2 regions of the Aerococcus mictus genome follow, and region 1 is predicted to be linked to the other one. Evidence: predicted binding sites of a transcription regulator. Region 1 holds the regulator's gene; the other holds the start of a gene.
What was found. Region 1 encodes CtsR, which represses protease genes until heat stress. Its sites were predicted from a motif close to TTGGTCAAAAAAGGTCAAANA; they were not measured.
Positions count from the first base shown of each region.

Region 2: the regulator CtsR is predicted to act here: its motif matches at 4,171-4,191, upstream of clpB (ATP-dependent chaperone ClpB).

Region 1 is NZ_CP132985.1:1,770,675-1,786,607, reverse strand. It holds gene rpoC (DNA-directed RNA polymerase subunit beta') at 1-911, shown strand, start outside; gene DBT49_RS08250 (vitamin B12-dependent ribonucleotide reductase) at 1,207-3,789, shown strand; gene DBT49_RS08245 (cob(I)yrinic acid a,c-diamide adenosyltransferase) at 3,910-4,503, shown strand; gene DBT49_RS08240 (prepilin peptidase) at 4,835-5,548, opposite strand; tRNA gene DBT49_RS08235 (tRNA-Val) at 5,701-5,773, shown strand; tRNA gene DBT49_RS08230 (tRNA-Lys) at 5,778-5,850, shown strand; tRNA gene DBT49_RS08225 (tRNA-Gly) at 5,885-5,956, shown strand; tRNA gene DBT49_RS08220 (tRNA-Leu) at 5,986-6,071, shown strand; tRNA gene DBT49_RS08215 (tRNA-Arg) at 6,090-6,163, shown strand; tRNA gene DBT49_RS08210 (tRNA-Pro) at 6,168-6,241, shown strand; tRNA gene DBT49_RS08205 (tRNA-Pro) at 6,298-6,371, shown strand; gene DBT49_RS08200 (DUF739 family protein) at 6,884-7,123, shown strand; gene DBT49_RS08195 (ABC transporter ATP-binding protein) at 7,558-8,262, shown strand; gene DBT49_RS08190 (hypothetical protein) at 8,255-9,883, shown strand; gene DBT49_RS08185 (cation diffusion facilitator family transporter) at 10,084-11,208, shown strand; gene DBT49_RS08180 (CtsR family transcriptional regulator) at 11,327-11,785, shown strand; gene DBT49_RS08175 (ATP-dependent Clp protease ATP-binding subunit) at 11,816-14,335, shown strand; gene DBT49_RS08170 (hypothetical protein) at 14,402-14,614, shown strand; gene DBT49_RS08165 (2-dehydropantoate 2-reductase) at 14,848-15,792, shown strand; gene tadA (tRNA adenosine(34) deaminase TadA) at 15,915-15,933, shown strand, end outside.
Region 2 is NZ_CP132985.1:614,986-630,918, reverse strand. It holds gene yajC (preprotein translocase subunit YajC) at 1-79, opposite strand, end outside; gene tgt (tRNA guanosine(34) transglycosylase Tgt) at 117-1,256, opposite strand; gene clpB (ATP-dependent chaperone ClpB) at 1,460-4,078, opposite strand; gene DBT49_RS02945 (ATP-dependent Clp protease ATP-binding subunit) at 4,260-6,884, opposite strand; gene DBT49_RS02940 (dihydrolipoamide acetyltransferase family protein) at 7,129-8,346, opposite strand; gene DBT49_RS02935 (alpha-ketoacid dehydrogenase subunit beta) at 8,361-9,392, opposite strand; gene DBT49_RS02930 (thiamine pyrophosphate-dependent dehydrogenase E1 component subunit alpha) at 9,426-10,430, opposite strand; gene DBT49_RS02925 (dihydrolipoyl dehydrogenase family protein) at 10,530-11,876, opposite strand; gene DBT49_RS02920 (MFS transporter) at 12,154-13,374, opposite strand; gene DBT49_RS02915 (NAD(P)H-dependent flavin oxidoreductase) at 13,456-14,388, opposite strand; gene DBT49_RS02910 (LysR family transcriptional regulator) at 14,653-15,582, shown strand; gene DBT49_RS02905 (CaiB/BaiF CoA transferase family protein) at 15,749-15,933, shown strand, end outside.

The DNA of each region.
Region 1 (15,933 bases):
CCCAATCCATTGGGGAACCTGGTACCCAGTTGACCATGCGTACCTTCCATACCGGTGGGGTTGCCGGGGATGACATTACCCAAGGTTTACCTCGTGTTCAAGAAATCGTTGAAGCCCGTCATCCGAAAGGGCAAGCGGTGATTACTGAAGTGACTGGGGAAGTCGTGGCCATTGATATTGAAGAAGAAACCCGGACCAAGACTGTTACCGTCAAAGGGGAAACTGACGAACGGGAATACAAGGTGCCTTACACTGCCCGTATGAAGGTCAGCGAAGGTGACTTGATTGAACGTGGTGCCCAATTAACAGAAGGGTCCATTGATCCCAAAGAATTGCTCCGGATCACGAATTCCCTCACCGTAGAAAACTACATGTTAGCGGAAATCCAACGGGTTTACCGTCAACAAGGGGTGGACATTAACGACAAGCACGTGGAAGTTCTCCTACGTCAAATGATGCGTAAGGTTAGAGTCTTAGACCCAGGCGCTTCTGACTTGTTGCCAGGGCACTTAATGGATATTGGTGAATTTGAAGACGCCAATGAGGAAATCATTAAGACTGGCCAACAACCAGCTACCTGTCAACCAGTCCTCCTAGGAATTACCAAGGCAGCCTTGGAAACTAAATCCTTCCTATCTGCTGCTTCCTTCCAAGAAACCACCAAGGTCCTCACTGACGCTGCTATTAGTGGTAAACGGGACGAGTTACTTGGATTGAAAGAAAACGTCATTATTGGTAAGATAATTCCTGCTGGTACTGGTGTCGGTCGCTACCGTCACATGGAACCAGAAAAATTAGGTGTGGAACAAGTTGTTGAAGTGCCGGCCCATGAGCCATCTGACAACGAAAATCCAGCCGAAATTGCGACAATTACCAAACCAATCGACGAAAACTATAGCGGTATGCCTTAATTAAGGTAGATACCATTAAAAGAGGATAGGCGCATATCCGACTACAAGATATGCGCCTCTCTTTTTGTCCAAGGCCATGGGACTGGGCTTTAACCGCTTCAAGCAAAGCAACAACACTATATATAGTGTTGTTGCTTTTTAATTGATACTATATATTGATTTTTTAGCTTGCTTTCTGTTTAAGTTTTTCCTATAATAGCAATGCAGCTAATTTTTAGCCGATAGACCATTAACTTAACTCACGCTAAAGCAGCTGAAAAGTCTACAAACAAGTAAAGTATAAAGGAGATTCATTATGGAAACTGCGATGAAGAATATTGTGGAATGGAATAAAGAGGCGCTTAACCAAGCCATCAAATCCTTCCCTCAAGTTTATCCGATGACAGAAGACATGAACAAAACCTTCTCTGGCATCAGTCGGATGGTCATGTTGGACCGTTATTCCTTTAAAGACACCATGAAAGAAACCCTAGCCCCTGGTGACTTAGTGGTATTAACTGTCCGCCCTGACCCGCAATATCCAGGACGGGGGATCGGGATTGTCCAAGCCATTGAGAACAAGACCGCAACCATTTGGGTCGAAGAAGCCTATCGTGGGTCCCTAATGGGAGAAGAACAGGAAACTGGCCTGGTAAAACGCCCATTGGATGAAATCGACAAACCTTTAGAAATCTACTATGAACAAATTGCCAAACGGAATGCCCATGGCTTAGCAGCTATTGATAATAATGAAGACCGCCGCCAAGACATTGAAGCAGCCTTCTACCAAGAAGAATCCAAGGGTAACTTTGTTCCTGCCGGCCGGGTCTTATATGGTGCAGGTTCCGGAACCGATGTCACCTACTTTAACTGCTATGTCATGCCTTATGTGCCTGACTCCCGGGGTGGTATTGCTGACCACCGTAAGGAAGTGATGGAAATTATGTCCCGTGGTGGGGGTGTTGGGACCAATGGCTCCACCTTGAGACCACGTCACTCCCTGGTTCGTGGAGTTAACGGGAAGTCTTCCGGGGCGGTTTCCTGGTTAGATGACATTGCTAAATTAACCCACCTGGTAGAACAAGGCGGTAGCCGTCGTGGGGCCCAAATGATCATGCTAGCAGACTGGCATCCAGATATTTTGGAATTCATTATTTCTAAGATGCAAAACCCACGCATCCTCCAATTTATCAAGGAAAGCTCTAAGGACAGCTACATTAAACAATTAGTTGATGAAAAGTTAAAATTCGTCTACTCAACTCCAGCGCAAATCGACATGTACCAAGCTGTCGTTGACCTCAAGGAAAAACAAGCTGGTCAAGTCAGTGATGCAGCCTATGCTGAAGCCAAGGAAAACTTGGAACAAGGTGGCCATTATGAAGTCAATGAACCCGACTTCCTAACTGGGGCTAATATTTCCGTAGCTATTTCATCAGACTTTATGGAAGCTGTTAAGGAAGGTAAGGATTGGAGCCTCCGCTTCCCAGCAGTGGAAAAATATGACCAAGAAGAAATGGCCGCTTACGACACCCAATGGCAAGAAATTGGCGATGTGCGTGAATGGGAAGCCCTGGGTCATGAAATTACCACTTACCGGACCCTGCCTGCCCAAGAACTATGGCAATTGATCAACATTTGTGCTACTTACGCGGCTGAACCAGGCATTTTCTTTATTGACCGCGCCAATGAAGACACTAATGCGGTGGCTTACGGGCAAAAGGTTGTGGCAACCAACCCTTGTGGGGAACAACCCCTAGCGCCTTATTCCGTATGTAACTTGGGTGCGATTAACCTGGCCCAAATGGCGGACAAGGAAAACAAACGCCTGGATAAAGAAAAACTACAACAAACAGTAGCTACCGCTATCCGCATGCAAGATAACGTCATCGATGCTACACCATACTTCTTGGAAGCCAACAAGAAACAAGCTCTTGGTGAACGTCGGATTGGTTTAGGGGTTATGGGTCTGGCTGACCTCTTAATCTACTGTGAAAAACGCTATGGTTCTAAAGAAGGTAACCAATTAGTCGATGAAGTCTTTGAAACCATCGCGGTAACGGCTTACCAAACCTCCATCGAACTCGCCAAAGAACGGGGCAGCTTCCCATTCTTAATCGGGGAAAGTGAAGAAGAAACCCAAGCCCTCAGAGAACGCTTTGTTCAATCCGGTTTCATGCAAAGAATGCCTGAAAGCATCCGTGAAGACGTCTTGAAGTATGGGATCCGCAACTCCCACTTACTCACCGTGGCGCCGACCGGAAGTACCGGGACCATGATGAATGTCTCTACCGGGCTCGAACCTTACTTTGCCTTTAAATACTACCGGACCGGTCGTTTAGGTAAATTTATTGAAGTCAATGCCGACATCGTCCAAGAATACCTGGATAAACATCCAGAAGCTGATGCTGACAACCTGCCTGACTTCTTTGTGTCTGCCATGGACCTAAGCCCAAGAGAACACGTTGATGTGCAAACCACTATTCAACGTTGGGTAGATAGCTCCATTTCTAAGACCGTTAATGCACCTAAGGGTTACGCGGTTAACCAAGTGGCCGAAGTCTATGAAAAACTTTATGAAGGCGGCGCTAAGGGTGGTACCGTTTATGTTGACGGGTCACGGGATTCTCAAGTCCTCACCTTAAATAAGGATGAACATGAAGACAGTGACCAAGATTCTCAAGCCGATCAAAGCAAGCAAGACGATGTGGTTGTCGTTGATGACAGTGAAGAATTACGTCAATTAGTCGACCAAGCCCAAGCTGAAGCCAATGAAGAAGAAGTCGTCTTCGGTAGCGAACTTGGCAATACCTGCCCAATTTGCCGGACCGGGATTGTCGAAGAAATTGGCGGCTGCAATACCTGTTCAAATTGCTTTGCCCAATTAAAATGTGGTTTATAATAAAATAACTTTAATGATATATGAGAAAAAGTCACTAAGTTTTTACTTAGTGGCTTTTTTATCACCATTTAAATCGTATTTATAGAAGAAATACTTTATAATGTAAGTGAGGTGATTAATATGCAAATTTATACCCGAACAGGGGATAAGGGGACGACCCGGATTATCGGTGGCCAGGAAGTTCCTAAAGATTCCTTACGTGTCAATGCCTATGGGAGCGTGGACGAATTAAATTCATGGATTGGTGTGACCATTAGCGAAAATGAATCATGGCCAGAGTTAAACGAGGAATTGATTCAAATCCAACAGTATTTATTTGACTGTGGGAATGACTTTGCTACGCCGGAGGGCAAGGGTGAGTACCGCTTAAAACAAGCCGCGATTGATTGGCTAGAGGAACGGATTGATACCTACAATCCCCAAGCGCCCGCGGTGGAATCCTTTATCCTGCCCGGTGGTAGCCGTTTAGCTAGTCGTTTGCACTATGCACGGACAGTGACCCGCCGCTGCGAACGTCACATTGTTTCCTTCATGCGTGAAGAAAGCTCCAGTCCTGTCGCTTTGAAATTTATTAACCGCCTATCCGACTACTTCTTTGCAGTAGCCCGGCTCGCCAATGTTAAGGTAGGCCTATCTGATATCCTCTACGAACGTAGTGGCAAGGTCTTCCATGACGAAAGTGAATTAAGCAAGGAAGACCTCAAAGATAGTTAGTCTCTTTATAGATAAATATATTTTGATAGTCATTTCATTTTTATATTTAAGGACAAGTTATCAATAAATTTTAGTTAATAGTTATGAGCTGGAGTGAAGCTTTGAAGTTGGTCGTTAGCCATGAACAAGCAAGCGATGTGAATTACGACTCGTAGGCTTTAGCCGTACGAGCCGTTTGAAGCTCGCTAGGCGAGAGACCTTGGCTCGAGTCGGTGCCATGGCTTTTCAACGTCTAAATTTCAAAAGCAGAGCGCAAGCTCACAAATATTATTTGCTTTAAAATATTATTAACCAAGCTGGGAGCAAGTCCCAGCTTTTTTATGAAGAAAATTTAATAAGCTAAGATCAAAGTCAGGTCAAAGGCCAGCCAAATCAAGGGAAAAAAGGCCAGGGGGTCTTTTAAGGAACGTTGCTTCAGCCAAGCGCTGATTAAAAGATAAACCAGGGCTAGTCCGGAAGCCAGGCAAATAAAGAGGGGATAAATCCTAGGCGGGAAGAAGAGCGCCAGGGAGAGAAAGATTTTGATATCCGCCCCGCCCAGAGATCCCGGTAAGCGATAGACCAAGAGGGTGAGAATCAGCCCACAGGCCAAGAGATGAAATAAGAGACTGGAATAGTGACTAGCCGGAGTATAGAGGCCGTGGTAAGCAAGCAGGCTCAAGAAAAAGAGCACTTGAAAACGATCTGGCACCCACATTTCCTCCAGGTCAGTCATGGCCATGACAAAGAGGAGGCTGTGGAGAGTGACTAGGTAAGCCGCTTGTCCAGTAGGAAAGCGGGCCAAGATCAAGAGACTCAGGAGGGCGAAGAGCCCTTCAAATAGGGGATAGGTCCAGGCGATGGGCCGCTGACAGTGGAAGCACCGCCCTCCTGACAAGAAATAACCGGCCAGGGGAATAAGGGATAAGGCTGACAAAGTGATCTGACACTGGTCGCACTGGGACCGGGCCCAGAGGAAAGGAAGTTTTTTCAGGTAACGATGGCTAAAGGCCATCAGGCAAGAAGCGAGGGCAGCAAAAAAGAAAAAGACTAAGCTAAGTCCCACAGTAAACACCTCCTAGCTTATTAGTCCGCAAAGACTAAAAAAATTAGCTGACCAGGTAAATTTTTTATCAAATTCACTTGACGCTTATAAAGAATAGTGGTATTATTTAATAGTTGTCTGATAAAGACAGCGGCCAAGCGATAAGCATTTAGGGAGAATTAGCTCAGCTGGGAGAGCGTCTGCCTTACAAGCAGAATGTCGGGGGTTCGAGCCCCTCATTCTCCATTATGATTCGTTAGCTCAGTTGGTAGAGCATCTGACTTTTAATCAGAGGGTCGGGAGTTCGAGCCTCCCACGGATCATTATTGTAAGCATACCTAGTATTGACTTACAAATGCGGAAGTAGTTCAGTGGTAGAACATCACCTTGCCAAGGTGAGGGTCGCGGGTTCGAATCCCGTCTTCCGCTTAGCCAAATGGCTTTGAATTAATTAATATGCCGGGGTGGCGGAACAGGCAGACGCACGGGACTTAAAATCCCGCGGTGGTTAAACACCGTACCGGTTCGATTCCGGTCCTCGGCATACCGTTTAAATGATCAAGCACCCATGGCTCAACTGGATAGAGTACCTGACTACGAATCAGGCGGTTGCAGGTTCGAATCCTGCTGGGTGCATTACCGGGAAATAGCTCAGCTTGGTAGAGCACTTGGTTTGGGACCAAGGGGTCGCAGGTTCGAATCCTGTTTTCCCGACTCGATGGAAAGCGTCAGTAAGGCGCTTTTTATTTTACTTAAAAAGTCTACGATGACGGGAAGTAGCTCAGCTTGGTAGAGCACTACGTTCGGGACGTAGGGGTCGTCGGTTCGAATCCGGTCTTCCCGATAAGTTGATACGAACAAGCCTTCTAGCGGTCTTTGGATCGCTTTTTTATTTTCTTGAGGAAATTGCTGGCACAATCCCTAAAACTTCTGGTAAAATCAGTAAGATGTTATTTATTAAAGAAAAAAATAAATTTGTTAAATTTAACTTAATTTAGAAGGGCTTTTAATAGATTTTTAGACAGAATAGTGTATAGTAAGTGAGTGGGCACTCATTTATTAAAAATGACTGCGAATTAAGCCCGGTTGACTTAGGGATATTGGTTCTTGGACTCATTAGTGGACCAGCTGATAAAAGCAAACAAACTTTGGCTTAAAGCCAAGCTTTTGATGCTTAGGCTTTAAGAATGCTTGAGACAGAGCACTTTATCAGACTTAATACGCGAGGCTTAAGAAAATCTTGGGATAAGTCCACATAATAATTGGCAGGAATTTTGGATAACTTCTGCCGATGATCCTTATCCCTTAAAGTCATTGAATGAGTTTTAACAAGTGAATGTGGATTGGAGTGTGTTTATGGAATTCGACTATCGAAAATTACGTGGCAGGATTATTGAGATTTATGGTTCGGTGAAGAATTTTTCCAAGGCAATGGAATTGTCAGAGCCGACTATGTCCATGAAATTAAATGGTGGTTTGTCTTTTAGTCAATCACAAATTTATAAGTCTTGCGAATTATTGGATATCGACCATGAAGAAATCGGCCGTTATTTCTTTACTCCTAAAGAAAATAAGGCGGAAACAAATGATAATTAATAAATAATAGAAGCGATAGGCAAAATGCTGGGCCTATCGCTTTTTTTACAAAAAATGTGTTTTAAGTGGAGAGTGCGTGGGCCGTTTTTTTCCCAAGGTGGTCCTTCCTCACATCCTTACCAAACCTGCTCGCTGACAAAAGTGAACTCCGCTTCAGAAATATTTGGCAATCCTTTTCAAGGATTACCGCATATTTCTTCCAGCGTTTCACTTTTTGTCGCACTCTCGCCAAACGTGCTCCAAGCGCAAGGCAAGCGTCCACTTCAGAAAATGACGACAAATTCTCTCTGAGAATTCTTACGCCTTTTTCTTCCAGTGGTCTTGCCTTCTGACGCGCCTGTCGCACTCTTTTTGACTTTAAGGCGCTTTCATTCTTTGTTATACTTGCAGTGCAGACAGCCCTGGAGCTGAATAGACAAATGGAGGCGACCAGCATGGAATTGCGCTTAGAAAATATCGAAAAGAGCTTTCAAGATCAAGAAGTCCTTAAAGGGGCAACTTATACTTTTGAAGCTGGCCATATTTATGGACTCTTAGGCCGGAACGGGTCAGGGAAGACCACCCTCTTTCGCATCCTCTATGGGGACTTAGAAAGTGATGGCGGCCAGGCTCAATTAGTTGAGAATGGTCAAGAAAGAGCCATTGAGCCGGAAGACATCGGCATGGTCTTTGCAGAAAATTATTTACCGGACTTTCTCACGGGCTATGAATATATTAAATTCTACATGGATATCCATGCCCCCAAGGATGCTTATTCCGTCGATGATTACTTGGACCGCTTGGGATTTGGTCAGGAGGACCGCCACCGGATTATCAAGGGTTACTCCAGTGGGATGAAGAGTAAGTTGGCCATTCTTTGCCTTTTGATTTCCAAACCTAAAATTATCCTCCTCGACGAGCCCTTAACCGCTATTGATGTGATATCCAGTTTAGAAATTAAGCGCCTGCTCCTTGACCTAGGTAAGGACCATATTATGATCATGTCCACCCATATGATCCAACTGGCCAAGGATATTTGTGATGATATTGTGCTTTTACACCAAGGCCAGTTGCGACACTTTGAGAGCGCTCTGGAAGATGAGGACTTTGACCAGTCCCTCATTGAAGCCTTGAGCGTGGAGGATGAGGGCCATGACTAACTATCAATTCTTACAACGGCTCAAAGCCACCCGGTCATTTAATGTCTTCCTCTACTATCTCCAACGCCTTCCCCTGATCGGTAAGCATATTCCCAATCGTTGGTTTGAGGCCAAACATGTCAAGAGTCTGACCACTTGGTTGGGCACAGTGGGGGAAGTTTTCAAGCAAATCTTTGGCAAGAGCTTTTATTTTGGCGCTATTTTTCTCCTCGGTTTTATTGGCAATCCCGGGCAGGAAAATACTGTCCGTTTGCTGGCGATCTTTTGTTTTTCTTTAGTCTTAGCGACCTTTTGGGTCAAGTTAATTGACCCCAACCAAACCTTTGACCGGCTCTGTATCTATTACTTAAAGATGAATCCCAAATGCTATTACTTGAATATGACCTTTATGGAAGGCTTGAACTTTGTGATTTTCTACGGGATAGCCGCGACGATCACGCTAAAAGCCATGGGTCTCTCCCTTTTTAGTGGGATGAATATGACCCTCTTTTTTCTCGGCTTACGACTCTTAGCCCAAGCCCTCTACCTGAAGCTAGTCAATCCCAAACACCAGGTTCCTAACCGGCCCTTTACGATCGTGATGATTGCTATGATTTTTGTTTCTGGGGGACTCTTTGTGGGCTTGTCGCTGATGGAAGAAGCTGCGGCCTTCCACTTACCGATTAACTGGCTTTTCCATCCCCTTACGGCGGTCGCTGGAGTGGTCATGGCAGGGATCGGGGCTCATTGGCTAGCCAAATCGGACAAGTACCAGGCCCTGGCTCGGTCAAGCATCAACCATAACAGCATTCGAAACATTAACCAGGCCGTAACTAATGCCCAGTCCGCTAATGTCAAGGTGGAAGCAGAAGATATCAAAGTCCCTGCGACTTCCGACCACTATGACCACTTAAAGGGGATAACTTATATCAATGCTATCTTCTTTGACCGATTGGGCCACCGCTTGAACAAGCAACGCCGGATTATCTTTCTGATTGTCCTCGGCCTCTTTGCCATAATCAGTGGAGGCATCTTTATTTACCAATTTTTCTTCCAGGGTGACCTAGGGATTAACCAGGCCGACTTGGAAGAGGCCTACCAGACCTACTTGGTGGTGATGGTGATCTATGCCTGCCTCTTCTTGAATATTGGGGAATCCTTTACCCGCTTTTGCTTTTTCAATATGGACCGCTACTTGATGCATAATAACTATTACCGCAATCCCGATCTCCTGGCTGAGGCTATGGTCATTCGCTTTAAGCGCTGCTTCCGCTATAATTTACCCACCTTGCTGGTTTTAATGTTAGGGTCCAGCCTGGTCTACTTCCAGTTAGGCGGGCAACGCTTACTGCCCCTGGGAATTTTACTTCTTAGTCAAGTAGTGGTGATGGTCTTCTTTACCGTCCATTACCTCTACTTATATTACTGGCTCCAACCCTTTACCGCTAACTTGGAAAGCAAGAGTCCCCTCTATAATTTGATTCGGGGCTTGAGTATTTTTATTCCCTACTTACTCTATATGAATGCCGAATCCATTGGGCCGCGGGTGATTTTAGGGATCTACCTCTTTATTATTGCCTATATTATTTTAGGTTATCTCTTGTTGAAGTTTATCGGTCCTAAGCGCTTTGTCTTGCGCTAGAGCCTTGACCTTGTTCCGTACTTGGGGCAGGGTCTTTTTTATTTGGGGAAGATTTTCACTTTGCAGGCTTTAGTGTTAGGGGAGCTACTTTATTTAACGATTAATTAAATTTACTTAAAATATTGGGACTACAAGCGTAGTTATTATTTGTGCTGGAAGAAAATGATGATATGATAGGGTATTATAAGGAGAGTGAAAACATGGAAACACTTTACAGGATTGTCGGTATCGAAAGCCAAAGCCAATATGATTGGTTGGCAAAGCAAATCCAAGACCTTAACCAGGACAAGGGCTTTGCGATTGAATTGGACAAGGATATTGTCCGTTTGCACCGCCAGGAAGAATTACTTTACCTACGTCGCTTTTTAGCCTTTGAACAGTTCTCCCTGGTCGCTCTTGATCCAGCAGAGTTGGAATTAGATAAGGCCAAACAACTTCGCTTTAAAAATACCCAGGAAACGGCCAAGAAGATGCGCATCGTTCTCATCTTAAATGCCTTCTTCACCGTCTTTGAGGCCTTCTTTGGTTGGACCTTAAACAGTGCGGCTATCCTATCTGATGCGGTCCACGACTCGGGTGACGTTCTAGCTATTGCCATTGCCTGGTTCTTCGAAAAGATTTCTGACCGTGAGGCTGATAACCGCTATTCTTATGGCTACCGCCGCTTTTCTCTATTAGGGGGGCTGATTACGGCAGTCTTTCTATTATTCGGATCGGCCTTTATTTTAATCACTTCGATTCCTAAGCTCTTTAATCCTGAACCGGTTCATGTGACGGGAATGTTCTGGGTAGCTGTTTTCGCGGTGGTGGTTAATGGTTATTGCTCTTGGATGATGCATAAGGGTCAGTCAGCCAATGAACAATTACTCAACCTCCACCTCCTAGAAGATGTCCTCGGCTGGGTAGCCATCCTGATTCTTTCAGTGGTCTTACGCTTTACCAATTGGTATTTCCTTGACCCGCTCTTGTCGATTCTGACTGCGGCTTGGATTATCAGTCAAAGTTTCCCACGTTTCCTGAATATTTCTAAGATTTTCCTCCAAGCGGTTCCTGAAGGCATTGACCCCCAAGTCATTGGTCAACAAATCTTAGCCTTAGACGATGATATCGATGGTTTGTCCCACTTACATATCTGGTCAACCGATGGAGAACAACATATGGCCAGTGTCACCGTCCTGACTTGTCGTTTAACCGCAGATGAACAAGAAGACCTCAAGCAAAAAATCCGCTCCTTGGTGGCGAAATATAATATAAATCATATAACCATAGATACCGTTTACGATCCTGACCACTTTATCCAAAGAGAAAGTAGCCAGCATAACTAGGTCAAAGCCTGATGAGGTCGCTATTAGTGAATTAAATAGTTGACCTCATCCCTTTTTTTGCTTATTATTAAAGTATATTAGTCAAAGTTAGTCAATAATTAGTGAAGGAGGTGAGGACATGAGCAACCGGAATATGTCAGATATTATTGAAGCCTATCTCAAAGAAGTGCTTCAAGATACTGAACGGGTCGAAATCAGACGGAGTGAAATTGCTGACCGCTTTGAGTGCGTGCCTTCACAGATTAATTATGTGATTAATACGCGTTTTACCCCCAAGCAAGGCTATCAAGTCGAAAGTAAGCGGGGTGGTGGCGGCTATATCAGAATTATGAAATTGAATATTATCGACGATGCGGACTATATTGATAATATGATTAGCCTAGTAGGGAACGACATTTCCTTGCGCGATGCTGTATCGATTCTCACCAATTTGATGAAGAATGAACTGCTCAACGAGAGCGAGGCGGCCATCATGCACTCAGCCATTGACAAGCAAGTCATGTCTAATTTCAAATCCCCGGACCGTGTCCGCGCAGTGATACTTAGGAACATGCTAGAACATTTGAAATATCACTAATTACTCCGGTAATTAGAAAAGGAGACAACTATGAAAGACATCTATACTGAAAAAGCCAAGACCGCGATTGGATTTGCCAAAGAAGAAGCTGAATACTTCCGTCATCCAGCCATTGGTAGCGAGCATATGCTTTTGGGCTTATACCGCGAAAGTGAAGGTGTTGCTCATGCCGTTTTAAGCGACTACTTGCCAAGTTATGAGAGTCTTCGCGAAGAGATTGAATTTGTGACCGGCTATGGGACCAGCGATTCAGCCAAGAGTCAGGAAGACTATGTGCAGTTTTCCCCACGCATGCAAGACGTCTTGAACCAAGCCAAAGACTTGGCCAAGTCTATGCAGGCTTCCTTAATTGGTACCGAGCACTTATTACTCGCCCTCATCAATGAGGAAACCCTGGCCAACCGCCTGCTGAAAAATCTCGATATAGATGTTAATCGTTTGCGTAGTGATGTCTATCAGATGCTGGGACAAAAAGAACCAGTCAGAAACCGGACTAAAAAGCCGCTGGGTAAGCAAAGCAAAAGCAAGACCCCGACCTTGGATAGTATTGCTAAGGACCTGACCCAAGCCGCTAAGGACGGCAAGCTGGACCCAGTGATCGGTCGCCAGCAAGAAATGCGGCGGCTCATGCAGGTCTTAAGCCGCCGAACCAAGAATAACCCGGTCCTGGTTGGTGAACCTGGGGTTGGTAAGACCGCCATTGTCGAAGCCTTAGCCATCCAAATGAGCCAACAGCAAGTCCCAGAAAACATGCTGGATAAACGACTCATGGTCTTAGATATCGGCTCTTTAGTTGCTGGGACCAAGTACCGCGGTGAATTTGAAGACCGCATGAAGCATCTAATTGAAGAAATTGAAGACCAAGGCAATATTATTCTCTTTATCGATGAAATCCATACCATTATAGGGGCTGGGGGAGCTGAAGGGGCTATTGACGCCTCAAACCTCCTAAAACCTGCTCTCAGTCGGGGACAAGTCCAATTGATCGGGGCTACTACCCTCAACGAATACCAAAAATACATCGAAAAAGATGCCGCCTTGGAAAGACGTTTTGCTAAGATTTTAGTTGAAGAACCTAGCCTAGCGGAGACGGAAGAAATCTTGAAAGGGATCCGGCCCGCCTATGAAAAACACCACCAAGTGGCCATCCCCGATGAGAGCGTTACCACTTGTGTGCGTTTAAGCTCCCGTTATCTGTCAGACCGCTTCCTTCCTGACAAGGCCATTGATGTTATGGATGAAGCGGCGGCTACCAAGCGGCTGGATAATCCAGTAGCCAATAGTGGTCGCCGGAAGAAATACCAAATCGAACAGGAATTGAAGCGACTTAACCAAGAAAAAGAATACCATGTCCGTAACCAGGCCTTTCAAAAGGCAGCCGCGGTCCATGCCCAACAAGCGAACTTAGTCAGAGAACTTAGTCGCTTGGAAGCAGACCAAGGCGACCAGGACAATCAAGACAGCTACGACTTGAGTTTGACCAGTCAAGACGTGCAAAACTTGATCCATGCTTGGACCGGCATCCCTGTTCAAGAACTGAGTCAAAGTGATAACGAACGCTTGATCCACTTAGAAGACCGCCTCCATGACCGGGTCAAGGGCCAAGACGAAGCGGTCAATGCAGTGGCCCGGGCTATTAAACGCTCACGCAGTGGTTTGGGACAAAGAAACCGTCCCATCGGTTCCTTTATGTTCCTTGGCCCAACTGGAGTCGGAAAAACCGAATTAGCCAAGACCTTAGCCGAAACCCTTTTTGGTTCGGAAGAGGCCCTGGTTCGTCTAGATATGTCCGAATACATGGAGAAATATTCTTCCAGCCGGATGATCGGTTCAGCACCAGGTTATATTGGCTATGAAGAAGGGGGGCAACTGACTGAGAAGATCCGTCAACATCCTTATTCCATTGTCCTCTTCGATGAAATTGAAAAGGCCCATCCTGATGTCTTTGACCTCTTACTCCAAGTCCTTGATGACGGTTATATTACCGATAGTAAGGGTCGGATGGTGGACTTTAGAAATACGGTGGTCATCATGACCTCCAATATTGGGGCCACTGAATTACGGGATGAAAAACTGGTCGGCTTTGGTCAAGATAACCAACAAAAAGACTATCAAACCATGAAAAAGCGGATCTTGGAAGCCTTGAAGAAGACCTTTAGACCGGAGTTCCTTAACCGGGTGGATGAAGTGATTGTCTTCCACGCCCTAAGTCAAGACAACTTGAAGGATATTGTCCGCAAATTTACCGATCAAATTTGCCAACAAGTGGAAGAACAAGGCTTGACCTTGCGCTTTACCAATGGGGCTATTAAGCGATTGGCTAAGGACGGTTATGACCCAGAAATGGGCGCGCGGCCAGTTCGCCGCCTCATCCAACGGCAAATTGAAGATGCTCTGAGTGACCTCTTGATTGAAGGGAAGGTCCAAGCTGGAGACAGCCTTCAAGTCGGCAGCCGCCAAGGTACTTTCTACATCCGTACTAAACATGGTGACGGCAGTGAAAGCCAGGCTGACCTGGACAAAGTGGAGGAAAGTCTGTCCCTAGGATAGTCCAAAGAAGACTTTATATCGCTTTTAGTGTATGATAAAGACAAGCTAAAAAAGAGGAGGGTTACTATGGACAAGACAACAAAATTAGTGTTAATTGGTTTAGGAACTGCTGCTGCGATTACAGCTGTTGTTGCCCTAGCAATGTATGAAGAAGACCAAAATCAAACCCTAAGCAAGGCTTGGGACGATGTTTCTAACAAGGCTCAAAAGCAAGGAAAACGTCTAGCAAAACAAGTTGATCAATTGGATTTACCTGAATGGGTAGAACGTTTTGCCTAAACGCTCACCAGTTAGAGCCTTAAAGAGCTAAAAAGCGAATCCTTTACTTAAAGCGGTGATGACGCGGTCATCCCGCTTTTTTGTTAGGGGCGTTAATTTTACTCTTAATGAGTATTTAATAAATAATTTTTAATATTAATAAAAGCTTTTTCTAAATGGCTCGATCCATGCTACAATAGATAAAAGTAATTTTTAACACATTGTATTTGACAAACAGTGAAGGAGGAAAAACGATGAAAATTGTTATATTAGGTGCCGGTGGTATGGGTTCCCGTTTTGGGTTAATGTTAAAAAAAGCCGGCAAAGATGTTACCTTACTCGACGGGTGGGATAAAAATATTGAAGCCATTCGTGAACACGGTATCCGTGCCAACTATAACGGAGAAGAGGTCCAAGTGGACATTGATATTTATCCAATTGATGACTTTGATCCGGACTTGAAGGCAGACTTACTGATTGTCTTTACCAAGGCCATGCAATTGGAGGATGCTATCCAAGCAACTCGCTCCATTGTAACAGACCAAACTAAGGTTTTATGTCTGATGAACGGGATTGGCTATGATGATATCCTCCGTAAATATTTTGATGATGAACAAATTGTCTTAGGAAACACCATGTGGACCGCTGGTTTAGAAGGCCCTGGTCGTCCGAAATTATTCGGTAATGGCTATGTTAACCTCCTTAACCTGGGTAAGAGCGAAGAGGCGGCAGCTGCTGCTAAAGACATCGTAGCTTTACTCGATGAAGCGGGTCTGAATGGGGTTTATGAAAAAGAAATTTTCTACCTGATCTACAAGAAGGTTTGCGTTAATGCAACCATGAATGGCCTCTGTACGATTTTAGAATGTAATATGGCTGATTTGGGAGACGCCCAAGCTTCCCACGACCTCATTAATCAATTAGTCAAAGAAGTGGTTGACGTGGCGAATGCAGAAGGTGTGGAAATGGACCTGGATGAAATGATTGAACACGTGGGTGAATGCTTCAACCGCGAAACCATTGGTGGCCACTTCCCATCCATGTACCAAGATTTGATCACCAATAAGCGCCTGACTGAAATCGACTATATTAATGGAGCCGTGGCTCAAAAGGGTAAGAAACTCAATGTACCAACCCCTTACAACCAATTCTTAACCAGCCTGGTTCATACCAAAGAACAATTACTAGGCGCTAAATAATCGATACCTAGCTCTTGACCATTGCCGTCAAGGGCTTTTTTCTTGGATAAACACTCCTACTTGCACGGATAAGTCAATATTGCTTATAATCAAGAGAAAGGAAAGAGAAAGGGGGATGAGCCATGGATGAGCGGGCAGACG
Region 2 (15,933 bases), 1.2 Mb from region 1:
GTTGCTTCTTGGCAGGACGAATCATTAAGAAATACATCATCGCACCAATAATCACAATATATAATAAAATACTTACCATAATTTATAACCTCCATCTATTTATTAACACAATTATACTAAAAATTCTTAGGATTTTTCTCATTAAGGCCATAGCGTTCAAAGAAGTCTTCCTTGAAGTCAAGCAAGTTATCATCGCGAATGGCTTGACGAACATTGGCCATGAGATCGGTCAAGAAGTGCAAGTTATGAATACTGGTCAACCGCGCCCCTAGGATCTCATTAGTGTGGATCAAGTGTCTGATATAGGCCCGACTATAATTTTGACAGGTATAACAGGAACATGCTTCATCTAAGGGCCTAAAATCACGTTTAAAGGTGGCGTTCTTTACCACTAAGCGGCCCCGACTAGTCATGCAGGTCCCATTACGGGCAATCCGGGTCGCAAGGACACAGTCAAACATATCTATCCCGCGAATGGCTCCTTCAATCAGAGCATCTGGACTGCCTACCCCCATCAGGTAACGGGGTTTATGACTAGGCATAACTGGTGTCAGGTAGTCAAGGACTGCGTACATTTCGTCCTTAGATTCACCTACTGATAGGCCACCAATAGAGTAACCCGGGAAATCGAGATTAATTAAATCCTGGGCATGCTGGAGTCTTAAGTCCTTATAGCCGCCTCCTTGGATAATTCCAAACAGGGCTTGGTCTTCCGGACGCTGGTGGGCCGCTAAGCCCCGCTCAGCCCAGCGGGTCGTACGATTAATACTATTCTTCATATAATCATAAGAAGCATCAAATGGCGGACATTCGTCCAAACTCATAATAATGTCTGCCCCTAAGTTATTTTCAATGGAAATCGCTTTTTCAGGACTTAAGAAAAGCCGGTGCCCGTTCAGGTGGCTTCTAAAATAGACTCCTTCCTCTTCCAGGCGGCGGATCTTAGTTAGCGAGAAGACCTGGAAACCGCCAGAATCAGTCAAGATAGGACGGTCCCAATTCATAAATTGGTGTAGACCGCCAGCTTCTTTAACGATATCATCTCCCGGACGTAACCACAAATGGTAGGTATTGGAAAGAATGATTTCTGCTCCCAAGCCCTTCAACTCTTCAGGTGACAGTCCCTTGACTGTGGCTAGGGTTCCGACTGGCATGAAAATAGGTGTTTCAAATGACCCATGCGGCGTGGTCACCCGCCCTAAGCGAGCACCCGTGTGCTTTTCCGTTTTGATTAATTCATAAGTAAGTGCTGGCATTTCCTACACCTTTCTAGCTAAGAAAAAAATAATGAACAAGACTATTTTAGCAAAGATTTCAGCATTTAACTAGGACTAGGCCAGTGAAAAAGGAAATTGTCTTGACTAGAAAATCTTAACAGTTAGTAGTTAATAAAAAAGGCTGCGACTCTGGTCACAGCCTTTATGTCATTATTTTCTTCTATTAATCGCTATTCATTCGCTTAGGCTTCGTTGATTTTTTCAAAGCTGGCCCGGTCTTGGTCCTTATCATAGTCCACTTCAACCTCTTGGCCTGCGGCGACATCTCCGCCGATAATAGCACGAGCCAGTGGCGTTTCCACTTCATTAGTGATAAAGCGACGGAGTGGACGCGCACCAAATTCTGGTTCATAGGCCGTCTCAGCAATCCAATCAATTAAATTATCACTAAAGTGCAATTGAATGTGTTGGTCTTTGAGACGTTTATTGAGGCCTGAGAGCATCTTGGCAACAATCCCATGCATATTGTCTTGTGACAATGGTGTAAAGAGAATAATATCGTCAATCCGGTTAAGAAATTCAGGTTTGAAATAGCTATAGAGACGTTCTTTGACCTTGTCTCGAGCCTCGGTAGATATTTCTGAAGTATTCCCATCTTTAGCGTCTTCTAAGAGTAAGTCAGACCCGATGTTACTGGTCATGATAATGATGGTATTCTTAAAGTCCACGGTCCGACCTTGACCATCTGTCAAACGACCATCGTCAAGGATTTGGAGGAGAATGTTATAAACATCACTATGGGCCTTTTCAATTTCATCCAGGAGAACAACGGAATAGGGATGACGGCGGACTGCTTCAGTTAATTGTCCCCCTTCTTCATAACCGATGTAGCCAGGTGAAGCCCCAACTAAACGCGACACATTGGCTTTCTCCATGTATTCACTCATATCGATACGGATCATGTTATCTTCAGAGTCAAAGACTTGTTCCGCTAAAGCCTTAGCTAATTCCGTTTTACCTACCCCGGTTGGTCCTAAGAAGAGGAAGGAACCAAGAGGACGGTTAGGGTCTTGGATGCCTGCCCGGGAACGAAGAACCGTATCCGTTACGCTGTTAACGGCTTGGTCTTGACCGATCACCCGTACATGGAGGCGGTCAGCGAGGTCAAGTAATTTTTCCCGTTCATTTTGGGCTAACTTAGTCACTGGGATGCCGGTTTGGCGAGACACCACTTCTTCAATTTGGTCCTCGGTTACCGATTCTTGGACCAGGCTCGGTTTACCGCTGGCTTCAGCTTCGTATTTTTCTTCCATATCTTCTAATTCTTTAGCCAACTTAGGTAGGGTCCCATGTTGCAATTGGGCAGCTTTTTCTAAATCATAATTATTTTGAGCAATTTCTAATTGCCGTTTAGCATCGTCAATTTCTTGACGTTTATCTTGGATATGACTGAGGGAGGCTTTTTCATCTTCCCATTCCAAGGTCAGTTGGTTAGTCTTTTCACGGACTTCAGCCAGTTCTTTTTGCAATTCTTCTAAACGTTCCTTAGAAGCCGGATCATCTTCCTCTTTTAGGGCTTCTTCTTCAATTTCTAATTGCAATTGACGGCGCCGTTGTTGGTCGAGTTCCGTTGGCATGGAATTCATTTCTACACGAATCTCGGCGCTGGCCTCATCGACTAGGTCAATGGCCTTATCAGGAAGGTAACGGTCAGTAATGTAGCGGTCAGATAATTCAGCTGCGGTAACTAAAGCTTGGTCATGGATTTTAACGTGGTGGTGGTTTTCAAAGCTTTCTCTCAAACCACGTAAGATGGAGATGGTATCTTCGACAGTCGGCTCATTAACGAGAACCTTTTGAAAACGACGCTCTAAAGCCTTATCGGTTTCCATGTATTCCCGGTATTCATCTAGGGTAGTCGCTCCAATGCAGTGTAGTTCACCACGGGCTAACATTGGTTTTAAGAGGTTACCAGCATCCATAGCCCCTTCTGCCTTACCCGCACCAACAATGGTGTGGATTTCATCAATAAAGAGGATAATTTCTCCGTCTGACTTCTTAATTTCATTAAGCACCGCTTTTAGACGTTCTTCAAATTCACCCCGGTACTTGGCTCCGGCTAATAAGGACCCCATATCGAGGGAAAAGATGGTCTTATCACGCAGGTTACTTGGCACGTCACCTTTGACGATTCTTTGAGCCAAGCCTTCTACAATTGCGGTCTTACCAACACCCGGTTCCCCAATGAGGACAGGGTTATTCTTGGTCTTTCTAGAAAGAATCCGAATAACATCACGAATTTCATCATCGCGGCCAATAATGGGATCCATTTTACCTTCTCTAGCAATCGCGGTTAAGTCGCTCCCATATTTTTCTAGGGAATTATAATTTTCTTCAGCGTTTTGTGAGGTCACGCGATCACCCTTTCTCAAGTCTTTGATCTTATCCTTCACTTGGTCATAATTGGTATAAGTTTTTAACCATTTAGTGAGGTCGAGATAGTTCAATTTTAAAATACTTAGTAATAGAATTTCAGTAGACAAGTATTCATCTTGGAATCCTTGGGCCTCTTCTTGGGCGGTTTGCAATAATTCTGCTAGGGAACGCGAAATACTTTGACCGTATTGCACATTGCTGCCATTCACTACAGCAATATTATCCAGTTCACGGTCAAGTTCCTTATCGAATTCGTCCATTGGAATATTCATTTGATGATAAAAATTATAAGCAAATTGTCCAGGTTGTACTAATGCTTTGAAGAGATGCGGAATCGAGATTTCTTGATGATGTCTTGTCATCGCAATTTGTTGCGCATTTGCAAGAGCTTCTTGTAAACTTCTTGTCATTTCCATATTATTCATTCTCTTCGCTCCTTTGATTCATTCATTTTAAAGGTATCTTTTAACCTTTACATTGACTATTATAGCATATTGGTCAGTATTGATCAATACATTTAGTCAAAATTAGTCAAATAATTTTAGATGAATTTCTTTCCAAGATGACAAAAAGGAGCTGTGTTATCAACATCACAGCTCCTTACTTTTAATTATCTTTGACTTTAAAAATTACTTGCTCGCTATCTGTATCATAGGAGAGATTGACTTGGTCCTGTGCTTTTATTTGTCCACTAATTATGCGCTCAGCTAAAGGTGTTTCCAAATGTTTGCGAATGAAGCGTTTTAAAGGCCGCGCTCCAAATTCAGGTTCATAAGCAGAGTCAGCTAAGCAATCCTTTAAGTCCTCTTGATAAGTTAGGAAAATATCTTGCTGACTTAAGCGAACTTTCAACTGGTCTAGAAGTTTTTCAACAATTGCCTCCATATCTTCTTTAGATAGGGCAGAGAAGAGAATCGTATCATCAATCCGGTTTAAAAATTCAGGTCGGAAATGTTCTTGGAGTTTCTTCGTTACTGCTTGACGAGCTTCAAGCGATATCTCACTGTTTTTATGTTGAAGCATATCCGCAAGCAGAATATCCGAACCTAAATTACTGGTCATAATCAAAATAGTATTTTTGAAATCAATCACTTGACCCTGGTTATCTGTTAGCCGGCCATCATCTAGAATTTGTAATAAGAGGTTAAAGACATCCCGGTGGGCCTTTTCAATTTCATCTAAAAGAATAACCGCATAGGGTTGTCTACGAACTGCTTCCGTCAATTGTCCCCCTTCTTCGTAACCAACATATCCAGGAGGCGCCCCAACTAAGCGTGCAACACTGTGCTTTTCCATATATTCACTCATGTCTAAACGGATAATTTTTTCTTCATCATTAAATAACTGGTCAGCTAAGGCTTTAGCTAATTCCGTCTTCCCAACCCCAGTAGGCCCAAGGAATAAGAAAGACCCAATAGGTCGGTTAGGATCTTGGACATCGGCACGAGACCGTATAACCGCCTGACTAACGGCTTGAACAGCTGGATCTTGACCAACAATACGTTGGTGTAATCGGCTAGCTAAATGCATTAATTTTTCCCGTTCATGTTCAGCCACTTGGGCCACAGGGATGCCAGTTTGTCTGGCAATTACTTTGGCCACATCATTCTTCCTTACCCAGGGATCTAATAAGGGGCCATCACTACCATCTAGAATGGCCTGATAGTCTGCCTGAACTTGCCTTATTTTATCTTCATGCTGAGGAATGCTTTCCTCTTGTAAAATTTTGACTGCCTGGCTATTAAAGTCTTTTTGGGCTTGAGCCAAGTCTAAGCGGGCTTGTAATAAATTTTGCCGGTAATCTTGCCAGTCTTTCAGCAAATTTTTTTCTACCTGCCATTGCTTTTCTAGACTAGCTTCCTCATTTTGGGCGCTAGAAAGAGCCTGTTGAAGTTTATCTTTTTCATCAGCTTGCCCGTCTGAAGCGGTTTGCGCATTGGCTAAAGTTAGCTCCATATGATAGCGCTCTTCTCTGGCAGCTAATAAGCTATCAGGCACTTTTTTTAGAGCCATACTTACTTCCGCACAAGCAATATCTAAGACATCGATGGCCTTATCTGGTAAGTAACGATCAGTCATGTAGCGATCACTTAAGGCCACACTGGCTTCGATGGCTTGATCTTCTATAAAAACGTGGTGATAGCTTTCATGTTGGGCCTGTAATCCTTTAAGAATCGCCTGACTCTCCACTAAAGTCGGTTGGTCAATAAGTATTCGTTGGAAACGACGGTCAAGGGCACGGTCCTTTTCAAAGTATTGGTGGTACTCTTGGTGGGTGGTCGCCCCAATACAGTGAATTTCACCTCGAGCTAACATAGGCTTGAGTAAGTTACCAGCGTCCATAGCACCTTCTGTCTTTCCGGCCCCCACAATCGTATGAATTTCATCAATAAAGAGAATGATTTTTCCTTGTGAGCTTCTCACTTCATCGAGTACTGCTTTTAAGCGTTCCTCAAAATCACCACGATACTTTGCTCCTGCTATCAGGGCTCCAATGTCTAAAGCCATAACAATAGTGTCCTTTAAACTTGAAGGAAGCTTATCTTTCTCAATATGCTGGACTAAGCCTTCGACTAAGGCAGTTTTACCTACGCCAGCTTCCCCAATGAGGAGGGGGTTATTCTTTGACCGCCGCGATAGGATGAGCACCATATCAGCCAGTTCTTTTTCTCGGCCAATAATGGGATCCATTTCACCCGCTCGATAGCTGGCATTTAAATTTCTGGCATACTTGGATAAGGCCGGAAAGGATAAACTCACATCATCTTTGTCAACCATCCGCTTCTCCTGATAATCGGCTAATTTTTTATGGGCACTCGCACGGTTAACATAATTATTTAACCAATGGGTCAGTTCATTGTTTTTCTGATCAAATAGGGCCATTAAGAGGTCTTGACTAGCGATTTCGTTAGCTTGTCGCTTTTCTTGGTAGTCTTCTGCCCCTTGAAGCAGGTCACCGAGTTGTTTAGAAAATTGCTGACCGTAGTTAAGATTCTTGCCATAGTTGCTACCTATACGTGACAACTCGCGATTAATTTCCGCCTGCATTGCCTTCATTGGTACATTTAAAGACTTTAAGAAACGATAGATAAAACCATTTTGATCTTCAATTAAATAGTTAAAGACATGGGCAATGGCAATATTTTTATGTTTTTTCTCAATGGCCAAATTTTCTGCTTGTTTTAAGGCCGCTTCTATATTTTCGGCCAAGCGTTTTTTACTATTAACCATTTTTTCCCTCCTTTACTTGCCTATAAATAATAAGAAGAGTCTGGGACAAAAGTCTCAGACTCATTTCAAAATACGAACTATCTAATCAAAACATGTTCCAAAAGTCAGCCCTGACGTCCACTTCACGAACTATGTACGATAGGCTTGCGCCTATCTTCCATAGTTTGTTCCAGTGGTTCAGGGCTCTTTTGACTTTTGTCACACTCTCCTGCTATCTCTGTTCAACTTATACTCATTATGCTTCTTATAGCAATAAGCTATAAGGATTTTCTAGATAAGAAACAATTAGGTCTAAGAAAGCACCAGCTGGATCTCCATCCAATAATTGATGGTCAAAGGTTAAACTTAATGGGAATTTACTTAACTCAACGACTTCACCGTTATCATCAAAGGCTAATTCCTTTTGAATGGCTCCCAGACCCAGAATACCAGCTTCTGGTGGGTTGATTACCGGGGTGAAGTATTCAATTCCTCGTCCTCCCATATTAGTGATAGAAAAGGTAGAACCGGAATAGAGATCTGCTGGTAGTTGGCCAGCCTTAGCTTGGCTAGTGACTTCGTTAATTTTTTCGCCTAATTTACTTAGACTGAGGCCTTGAGCATCTCTAATGACAGGAACCACTAAGCCATCAGCAACTGCCGTTGCCATGCCAATGTGAACCGCTTCATGTTGTTCCCAGTGTCCATCCTGATACCAGCTATTCATTTCTGGCGTTTCTTCTAAAGCCTTCACAGCTGCTCGGGTGATTAAGGTGGTCCAGCCTAATGCTGCACCATCATTGGCTTTCGATTTAATTTCTTGACGTAGCTTGCTTAATTGAGTCACGTCTGCCTTGCGATGTAAGGACAGCTGGGCTGTGGTTTGTAAGCTTTGTACCATCCGTTTAGCAATCGTCTTCCGCATCCCTGGTAAACCTTCACCAGCTTGACTAGTTACTGCTTGGCTAGGCTTAGCTTCAGGTTGATAGCGTTCAACATCACGGCGGGTAATCCGGCCATTACCACCTGTTCCCGGAATATCCTCTATATTATACCCTTTTTCTTCAGCTAATTTACGGGCTACAGGAGTGATAAAGATGCGGTCGCCCTTAACGGCTCCTTGGCGTGCTTTGGTATCCGTTTTATCCTTGTTGACTTCTTTTGGACTATCTTTTTTACTGGAACTGGATTCTGCTTCAGTTTCACTAGCTGCTTCTTCTGTATCTTCAACTTCTACTTCTTCACCAGCTTCCCCAATATAAGCCATAGCGGCCTTACATTTTAGGGTGTCACCTTCATCAGCTAGAATTTTAATCACAGTTCCTGCTTCTGGTGCTTCAACATCTCCAGATAATTTTTCTGAACTAATCGTTGCTAGGACATCACCTGAAGAAACTTCATCGCCTTCTTTAACATACCATTGTTCGATGGTCCCTTCTGTCATGGTGAGTCCTAATGTTGGCATTACTACTTCTGTCGCCATATATTTCCGCCTCCTTATGCTCTTAAGTCGTCAATAAGTTCAGCAGCTTCTTCAATGACCTTATCCGCATCGGGTAAGTATAATTGTTCCAAGTTCACCGCAAATGGTACGGGCACATTAGGTGCACAGATACACTTAATTGGTCCATCAAGGTAATCGAAGGCCTTGTCACTCACCACTGAGGCAATATCGGTTGCTGTGTTATTGTGAGGGTTGGATTCATCAATAACAATTAGACGTCCGGTTTTCTTGACCGATTCAATCACAGTTTCTTGGTCCCAAGGGGCAACTGTTCTTAAATCAATGACTTCTACAGAAATACCGTCCTTGGACAAACGTTCAGCAACTTCTTCAGCGACAAAGAGCATTTTACCAATAGTCACAATGGTTAAGTCATCCCCTTGGCGATATACATTAGCCTTACCAATTGGAATAGTATAGTATTCTTCTGGAACTTCGCCCTTTTGACCGTAGATGGTCTTGTCTTCAGAAAAGACAACAATATTATTGTCTTCAATCGATGAAAGGAGTAAGCCCTTGGCATCATAAGGAGTCGCAGGAACAACCACTTTAATCCCTGGAATCGAACCAAAAATTCCATAATAAGAACCCGAGTGTTGGGCTGCCGCACTCGCTCCAGCACCATGCATGGTCCTAACTACCATAGGAATCTGAGCCTTACCACCAAACATATAACGCATTTTTGAACCTTGACCCAGTAAAGAGTCTAAACAGAAACCAATAAAGTCGTTAAACATTAATTCAGGGACTGGACGTAAACCAGTGACAGCCATCCCCACTGCTGCAGCCATATACCCCATTTCTGATAAGGGGGTATCAATGACACGATCTAGACCGTACTTAGGTCCTAAACCCTTGGTTACCCCCATAACGCCACCCCAGGCATCCTCATTTTCTTCAGCTAAATGGTCAACTTCACGACCACCCGCAATATCCTCTCCTAAGAGGACAACGCGGTCGTCTTTTTCCATGGCTTGGTCTAAAGCTTCATTAATTGCGGTCATAAAGGCAATTTCTCTACTCATATTAAAGTCTCCTCTCTCAGCTAAATCCTCAGATTAGTCAGCGAAAACATCGGTTAATAGGTTTTCAGCAGCAGGAATTGGACTCTCTTTAGCATATTCCACTGCGTCTTCAACATCTTGTTTGGCTTGGGCTTCAATTTCTTCTAATTCTTCTTGACTGGCTAAACCGTGTTCAATGGCATAGTCTTTAAAGACTTGAATAGCGTCACGGTCTGCCCATTCTTTTTCTGGACCTGAGAGGGCTTTATATTTTTGTTCGTCACCCTCGAAGTGACCATAGTTACGGTAGGCCACACATTCAATTAACGTTGGTCCTCCACCCTGACGAGCCCGGTCAATTGCCTCACCAGCTGCTTCATAAACAGCCATCAAATCTTTCCCATCGACACGGACACCTGGCATATTGTAAGCTGCCGCCCGTTCAGCGATGGTTTCCGAACCGGATGAATACCATTGTGGAGTCGATTCCGCAAAGAAGTTATTTTCATTAACGAAAATAACTGGTAATTGCCAAATACTTGCCATATTTAAGCACTCATGGAACAGGCCTTCGTTGGAAGCTCCGTCTCCGAAGAAACAAACAGCTACTGAGTCAGTTTTGAGGTATTTATTACGCATAGCTGCTCCGACCGCTAGCCCGAAACCGCCACCAACCATACCATTAGCCCCTAGGATTCTCTTATCGAGGTCAGCAATATGCATGGAGCCTCCCTTACCTTTACCGAGGCCGGTCTCTTTACCAAAAATCTCGGCCATCATGCCCTTAAGGTCGCCTCCCTTAGCCACACAGTGTCCATGACCACGGTGAGTAGAGGTAATATAATCATCATCAGTTAAGTGAGCACAAACGCCACTAGCAATAGCTTCTTCGCCAGCATATAAGTGAACAAAACCAGGAATTTCTCCTTGGGCAAAGAAGCGGTGAACAGTATCTTCAAAGTCCCGAATTTCGTTCATTGTCTTATAGATCGCTTTTGCCTTATCCGGACTCATGGCTTTGACTTCAACATCAGAAGCTGTTTTAATATCGGTTGCCATCCGTTCTTTAAACTGGGCTTGCCCGGAGCTTTTTCTTTGCTCTTGTTGTTCTTGTGTTTTCACCATAATGAATTCCTCCTATTGTTTCTGTTTAACTCATTAATATTTTCTTACCAATGCTTTAGCGACATCTCCAATAGTTTCCGATAAGGTAGGGTGAGCAAAGACCATTTGGGCAAGTTCATCAATAGTGCCTTCACATTGATAGACTGCTAAGAGAATATGCATGATTTCACTGGCACCATGACCAACTACCAAACCTCCTAAGATCTGCCCATACTGTCTTTCACTAATAATATTGACAAATCCCTCACTCTCCTCGAGAGCAGCAGCTGCCCCATTCATCATGAAAGGAATCTGATGACTAATCACATCATAGCCGGCCTCTTTAGCTTGATCTTCATGTAAGCCAAAGCTTTCCACGTCAACATCGACCGCCATCTTACGAGGCACAGCATTAAAGTCAAGTGGGTATTCAGCCTGACCTAAAATCGCCTTGACAGCCTTAATGCCTTCATGGCTAGCAGCATGGGCAAAGGGCCAGCCACCGATCAAATCACCAACACCATAAATTCCAGGAGAGCTGCTTTGATAGCTTTCATCAACTGCTAAATAAGTGCCTTTTTTATCCAATTCAAGTCCCATAGCCTTTACCATGGTCAAATCTGGACGCCGGCTAAGCATTAAGAGAAGCTGGTCAAAGTCAATCTTTTGACCATCACTCAGATGGACCTGGTCAGGACTAAGATGGTCAATGGTTACACCTTCAATCACTTCTACAGAAAGTTTTTTGAATAGCTTTTTGACATAGTCTTGGACCTCTTTGACTTGGTTTGGAATAATGGTTTCCTTTTCCTCGATCAGACTTACCTTCACACCCAAAGCAGCCATAGCAAAGGCAAATTCTACCCCATGCTCACTGGCTCCAACAATCACTAGGTGCTCAGGTAAGTCTTCCATATGGAAAAAGTTCTCATGGGTCAAATAATCTACCTTTTCAATTCCCGGAATTGTTGGTTCTAAAACCCGACTACCGGTTGCCAATAAAACGTTCTTGGCACTAAGGGTCTGATCATTGACCTTAAAGGTCTTGTCTTTAACAAAGACAGCTTCACCTTCAATAAAATCAATCTCATTGCTTTTAAAAATTTGCAAGATTCCTTGCTGGTTTTGCTGGACGACTTGATCTTTCCGCGCTTTTAAGACTTTAAAATCAATGTCATCACTGACTTGAGCTAATCCATATTGGGCCAGTTGCTTACTTTGTAAGGCCCAGCGGCCATTTTGAACATAGCTTTGAATGGGAATACAACCTGAATTTAAACAAGTCCCCCCTACCGGACCTTTATCAACGACAGCCGTTTTCAGACCTGACTTAGCTGCTTCTTCCGCAGCAATATAGCCTCCCGGGCCTGAACCAATGACTAATAAATCATAATCTGCCAAGAAAATCACTCCTTCCAAGCACAAATGTAATCGCTTTCATTAATAATAACACATTCTTTTTTAATTGCCAGAAAATTCATACATCGTTTTGAATTTTATTGTAAAATTTATCCAATATATATTATTATTAGAAAAATTTCATACAAATCATTATTAGCTCTCAGCCCGATCACGCAAAAAGAGCTGGCTCTTCAGCCAGCTCACGTGAAAAATTTTTAATTTCTAATAAAGACTTGCTCTTTACTCTAGCTGTCAAGAACTAGCATTAACTTTTCCTTTATGCCTTGCTTTGGCCAGACTTCATGCGATCAGCAAGAAAGAGGCAAAGAATGGAAACGACAGCTAAAATGATTGATAAAATAATCGCTAAGCGGTAAGAGCCGCTGAAATCATAGAGGTAACCATACATAGAAACAGCCACGGCCGCTCCGGCATTGGCAATAAAGTTCACTGAAGGATAGACCTTATCAAATAACTTTAATGAGAAAATATGCTTGGTCACCAAGGCCAAGCCTACTGCTGAAATAGAATAGACCGCCCCATAGAGGAAGCTTCCCAATAATGAGATTTCTGCCACTCTAAAGGTCATAATGACAATAAGGCCGAGAACCATGGTTGCTAGCATAGTGTAGACCGACACCATCGCTCCCTTGGCATCAGAAATAAAACCAATAATGATTTTAAAAATAATATTCCCTAACATTCCTGCAGATACCATTAATGCCGCCATAGTTGGTAAGTAACCGTACTCTTCGCCAATGGCAGGGAAGTGTTGGGCTAAACCGGTTAAAGCCGTGATCAATAAACTAGCTACAATTAACAAGACAAAGGTCGGTTGGGTATAGGAGAAGGCTTCTTCCCCACTATCGTCTCCTGTTTCATCCGCATCAGCTGCCTCTTCTTGGTAGCCATAAGGTAGTTTATTTTCATCGCGAGGATCAAAAGCAAAAGGATAGATAATAGCTGGTAAGGCTAAGAGAACAAATAAAAGTGCTTGAACCAGATAGGTTTGTCGCCAGCCAATACTTTGGATCAGTTGGGTTAGCATCGGGGCGAAAATCGCTCCAGCTACGCCTGAAAATGCAAAAACCACACTCGAAACTGTTCCGTGCTTAGCTTTATACCAATTATTAATCAATAATTGTAAGGGAACAATCCCGTAAAAGGCAGCAAAAACGCCACGGGTAAAGGCTAGAATATAGAATTGCCACATGGCATTAGAAAAGCCCATGACCATAGTAGACAAGGCCGTCACTAAAGCAGACACTATCAAGACTTTCTTAAAAGAAAAACGTTTTAAGACCCCTGGCACAGCAAAGGCAGCAAAGGCTGTTCCAAAACTAATCAGGGTGGCGTGGATGGCAAAAGTTCCCGTCATGACATTTAAATCTTTGGAAACCGGCCCTAAAAAGACACCCATCGAATTAATATTTAAACCGACTGACCCAGCTACCGTAAAGGCCATAATAATTGTTAGAATAAGATATTTACCTTTCATACCATCTCCTCTTTCTATCAATAAATAGGAAAGAAAAGCTGGAGCAATAAAATACTCCAGCTTTAATCACTTCATAAGCTATTAAAGAATACTTAGTGATGAAATTACTTGGTCAGCTTCTTCAACCATGCTGTCAAGAATTTCTTTTACTGGGCGAACTTCTTCTACTACACCAGCAATTTGTCCAATGGTTACCGTACCATTTTCGGTGTCCCCTTTGGCTCCTTTAACTAAGAGCTCTAAGCTGACTGGTTCAAAGTCTTCGCGGCCACCGCCATTATCGATAATTTCTTGTAAGTGGTCAGAGCCTTTGGTTTGTAGTAAACGAATTGGAGAGCCAATTTCACGAGCCATTTCAAAGGTGGAATTTTCCTGTGCTGACACAGTAGCTTCCTTATAGCTGTCAGCAATTGGAGCTTCTTCACTGGCAACGAGAACCGTACCTAGTTGTGCTCCTGAGGCCCCTAAGGCAAAGGCAGCTGCTAAACCGTGACCATCTGCCACACCACCAGCAGTCACCACAGGGATCTTAACTGCTTTAGAAACAGCGCGGGTTAGGGTCATAGTTGCCACTGTCCCGATATGTCCACCGGCTTCGTTTCCTTCACAGACCACGGCATCGACACCAGCTGCTTCCATTTTAGCCGCTTGTCTGGCTGTCGCCACTACTGGAATTACCTTGCAGCCTGCTTGGTGCAAGGGTTCGATCACTGGCTTAGGATTCCCAGCACCCGTTGTTACGACCGGAACTTTTTCTTCGGCGATAACCTCGATCATATCAGCAATATTTGGTGACATTAACATCAAGTTAACCCCAAATGGTTTATCAGTTAGTTCTCGAGTTTTTCTAATTTCTTCATGGAGGGTTTCTTTATCCATACCCGCTGAAGCAATAATCCCTAAACCACCTGCTTCTGAAACAGCGGCTACCAATTGGTGATAAGCCACGCCCCCCATAGCACCTTGTAGAATAGGGTATTTGGTTCCGATAACTTCTAATAATGGATTTGACATAGTAAGGATCTCCTTTGCATAATAATTTTTTGTTAAAATGAAAGCAATAACAAGTCTTAACAGAATCCTAACCATATGGGCAATGGTCAATAATAGAAAAGTTGGAGGCAGCTTGTCTTATTAACCTTTTTTCGTAAAATATAAGAAAGCGCTTTAACTTTTGCTACACCTTCATCCTACTGTATTGCTCACTCTTTCACCAGTTGATAATATGCAAAACAGCCTTGCAAAAAATACAAGACCTATTCAAAGGAGTATAGAATCATGAAAATGTCATCCATCAACCTCCAGCACCTCTACTATTTTATCGTTGCTGCTAGACATCAAAATTATAGTTTAGCCGCTGAAAAACTCTTTATCACCACCTCGACGCTCAGTCGAGCTATCCAAGGTCTAGAAGAAACGACCGGTGTACCCTTATTTATTAACAATAAAGGTCGTGTACGTTTAACTGACTATGGGACGGTTTTTTATCGCTATGCCTACCAAAGCATTCGTACCATTGAAGAAGGAATTTTCGACCTCCAATCTATGGCCGATATTCGCCACGACACCATCCACATTTCTTGTGACAGTCTCTTTTCCATTGCTAATAACATGATTCCTTCCCTATTAGCCTACTGTCAAAAGGCGGATAGCAATCTCAAGATTAACTTTGAACAGCTCCCCACTAGTCAAATGATCAAAGACCTACTCGATGAAAAATTAGATGTCGTTTTTGCTAGTGACTTTGGTTTTGACAACTACAATACGCAAATAGAAACGGAACTCCTCTTTGAAGAACGCCTAGCCTTAGCTGTACCCGATGCTCATCCCTTAGCCAAGAAGGACCAAGTTACCCTACAAGAAACGGTCGACCTCACCTTTATTCGTACTAGTGATAACGAAAATTTCAAAAAATTAATCACCAACCTACAATTAGCTTCGATTTCTAAGAAGACCTATCCCATCCATACCATCCACCGGGTGGTTGATGACAATACCCTAATGGCTATGGTGAGAAATAATATTGGAGTTGCCCTGGTCTCAGAGAATACCATTGCTGGGACAGTCGGTGTTAAAATTCTCCCCATTGTCGACCTACCTATTAAACGTCCTATCTATATGATAAAAAAGAAAGAAAACCTCCCTTCCTATAGTGTGGACGTTTTCACCCAATATGTGCGTCAATTTATCGCTGAGGAATATAAATAATTTAGCCTGTTACTGATTCAATTGGCCTCTTGCATTTCTTGCAAGGGGCATTTGTCTTTTCTGAAATACAATTTCGTGATTTTCTTCACTATAATAGGAATTGAAAGCAAAACAAGTCTTTTCACTTCCACTCATGGGCAAAACGGAAGAGAAAGGATACTGTCTAATGAACATTCAATTACTTGATGGCGTAAAAGTTATTGATTTTTCTACCATGGTAGCCGCTCCAACCACAGCCCGCGTAATGGCTGACTGGGGAGCAGATGTTCTCAAGGTGGAAGCTCCCTCTGGAGACCAATTAAGAGGGACCGGTGCCACCATGAACGTTACCGCTACTGAGGATGAAAACCC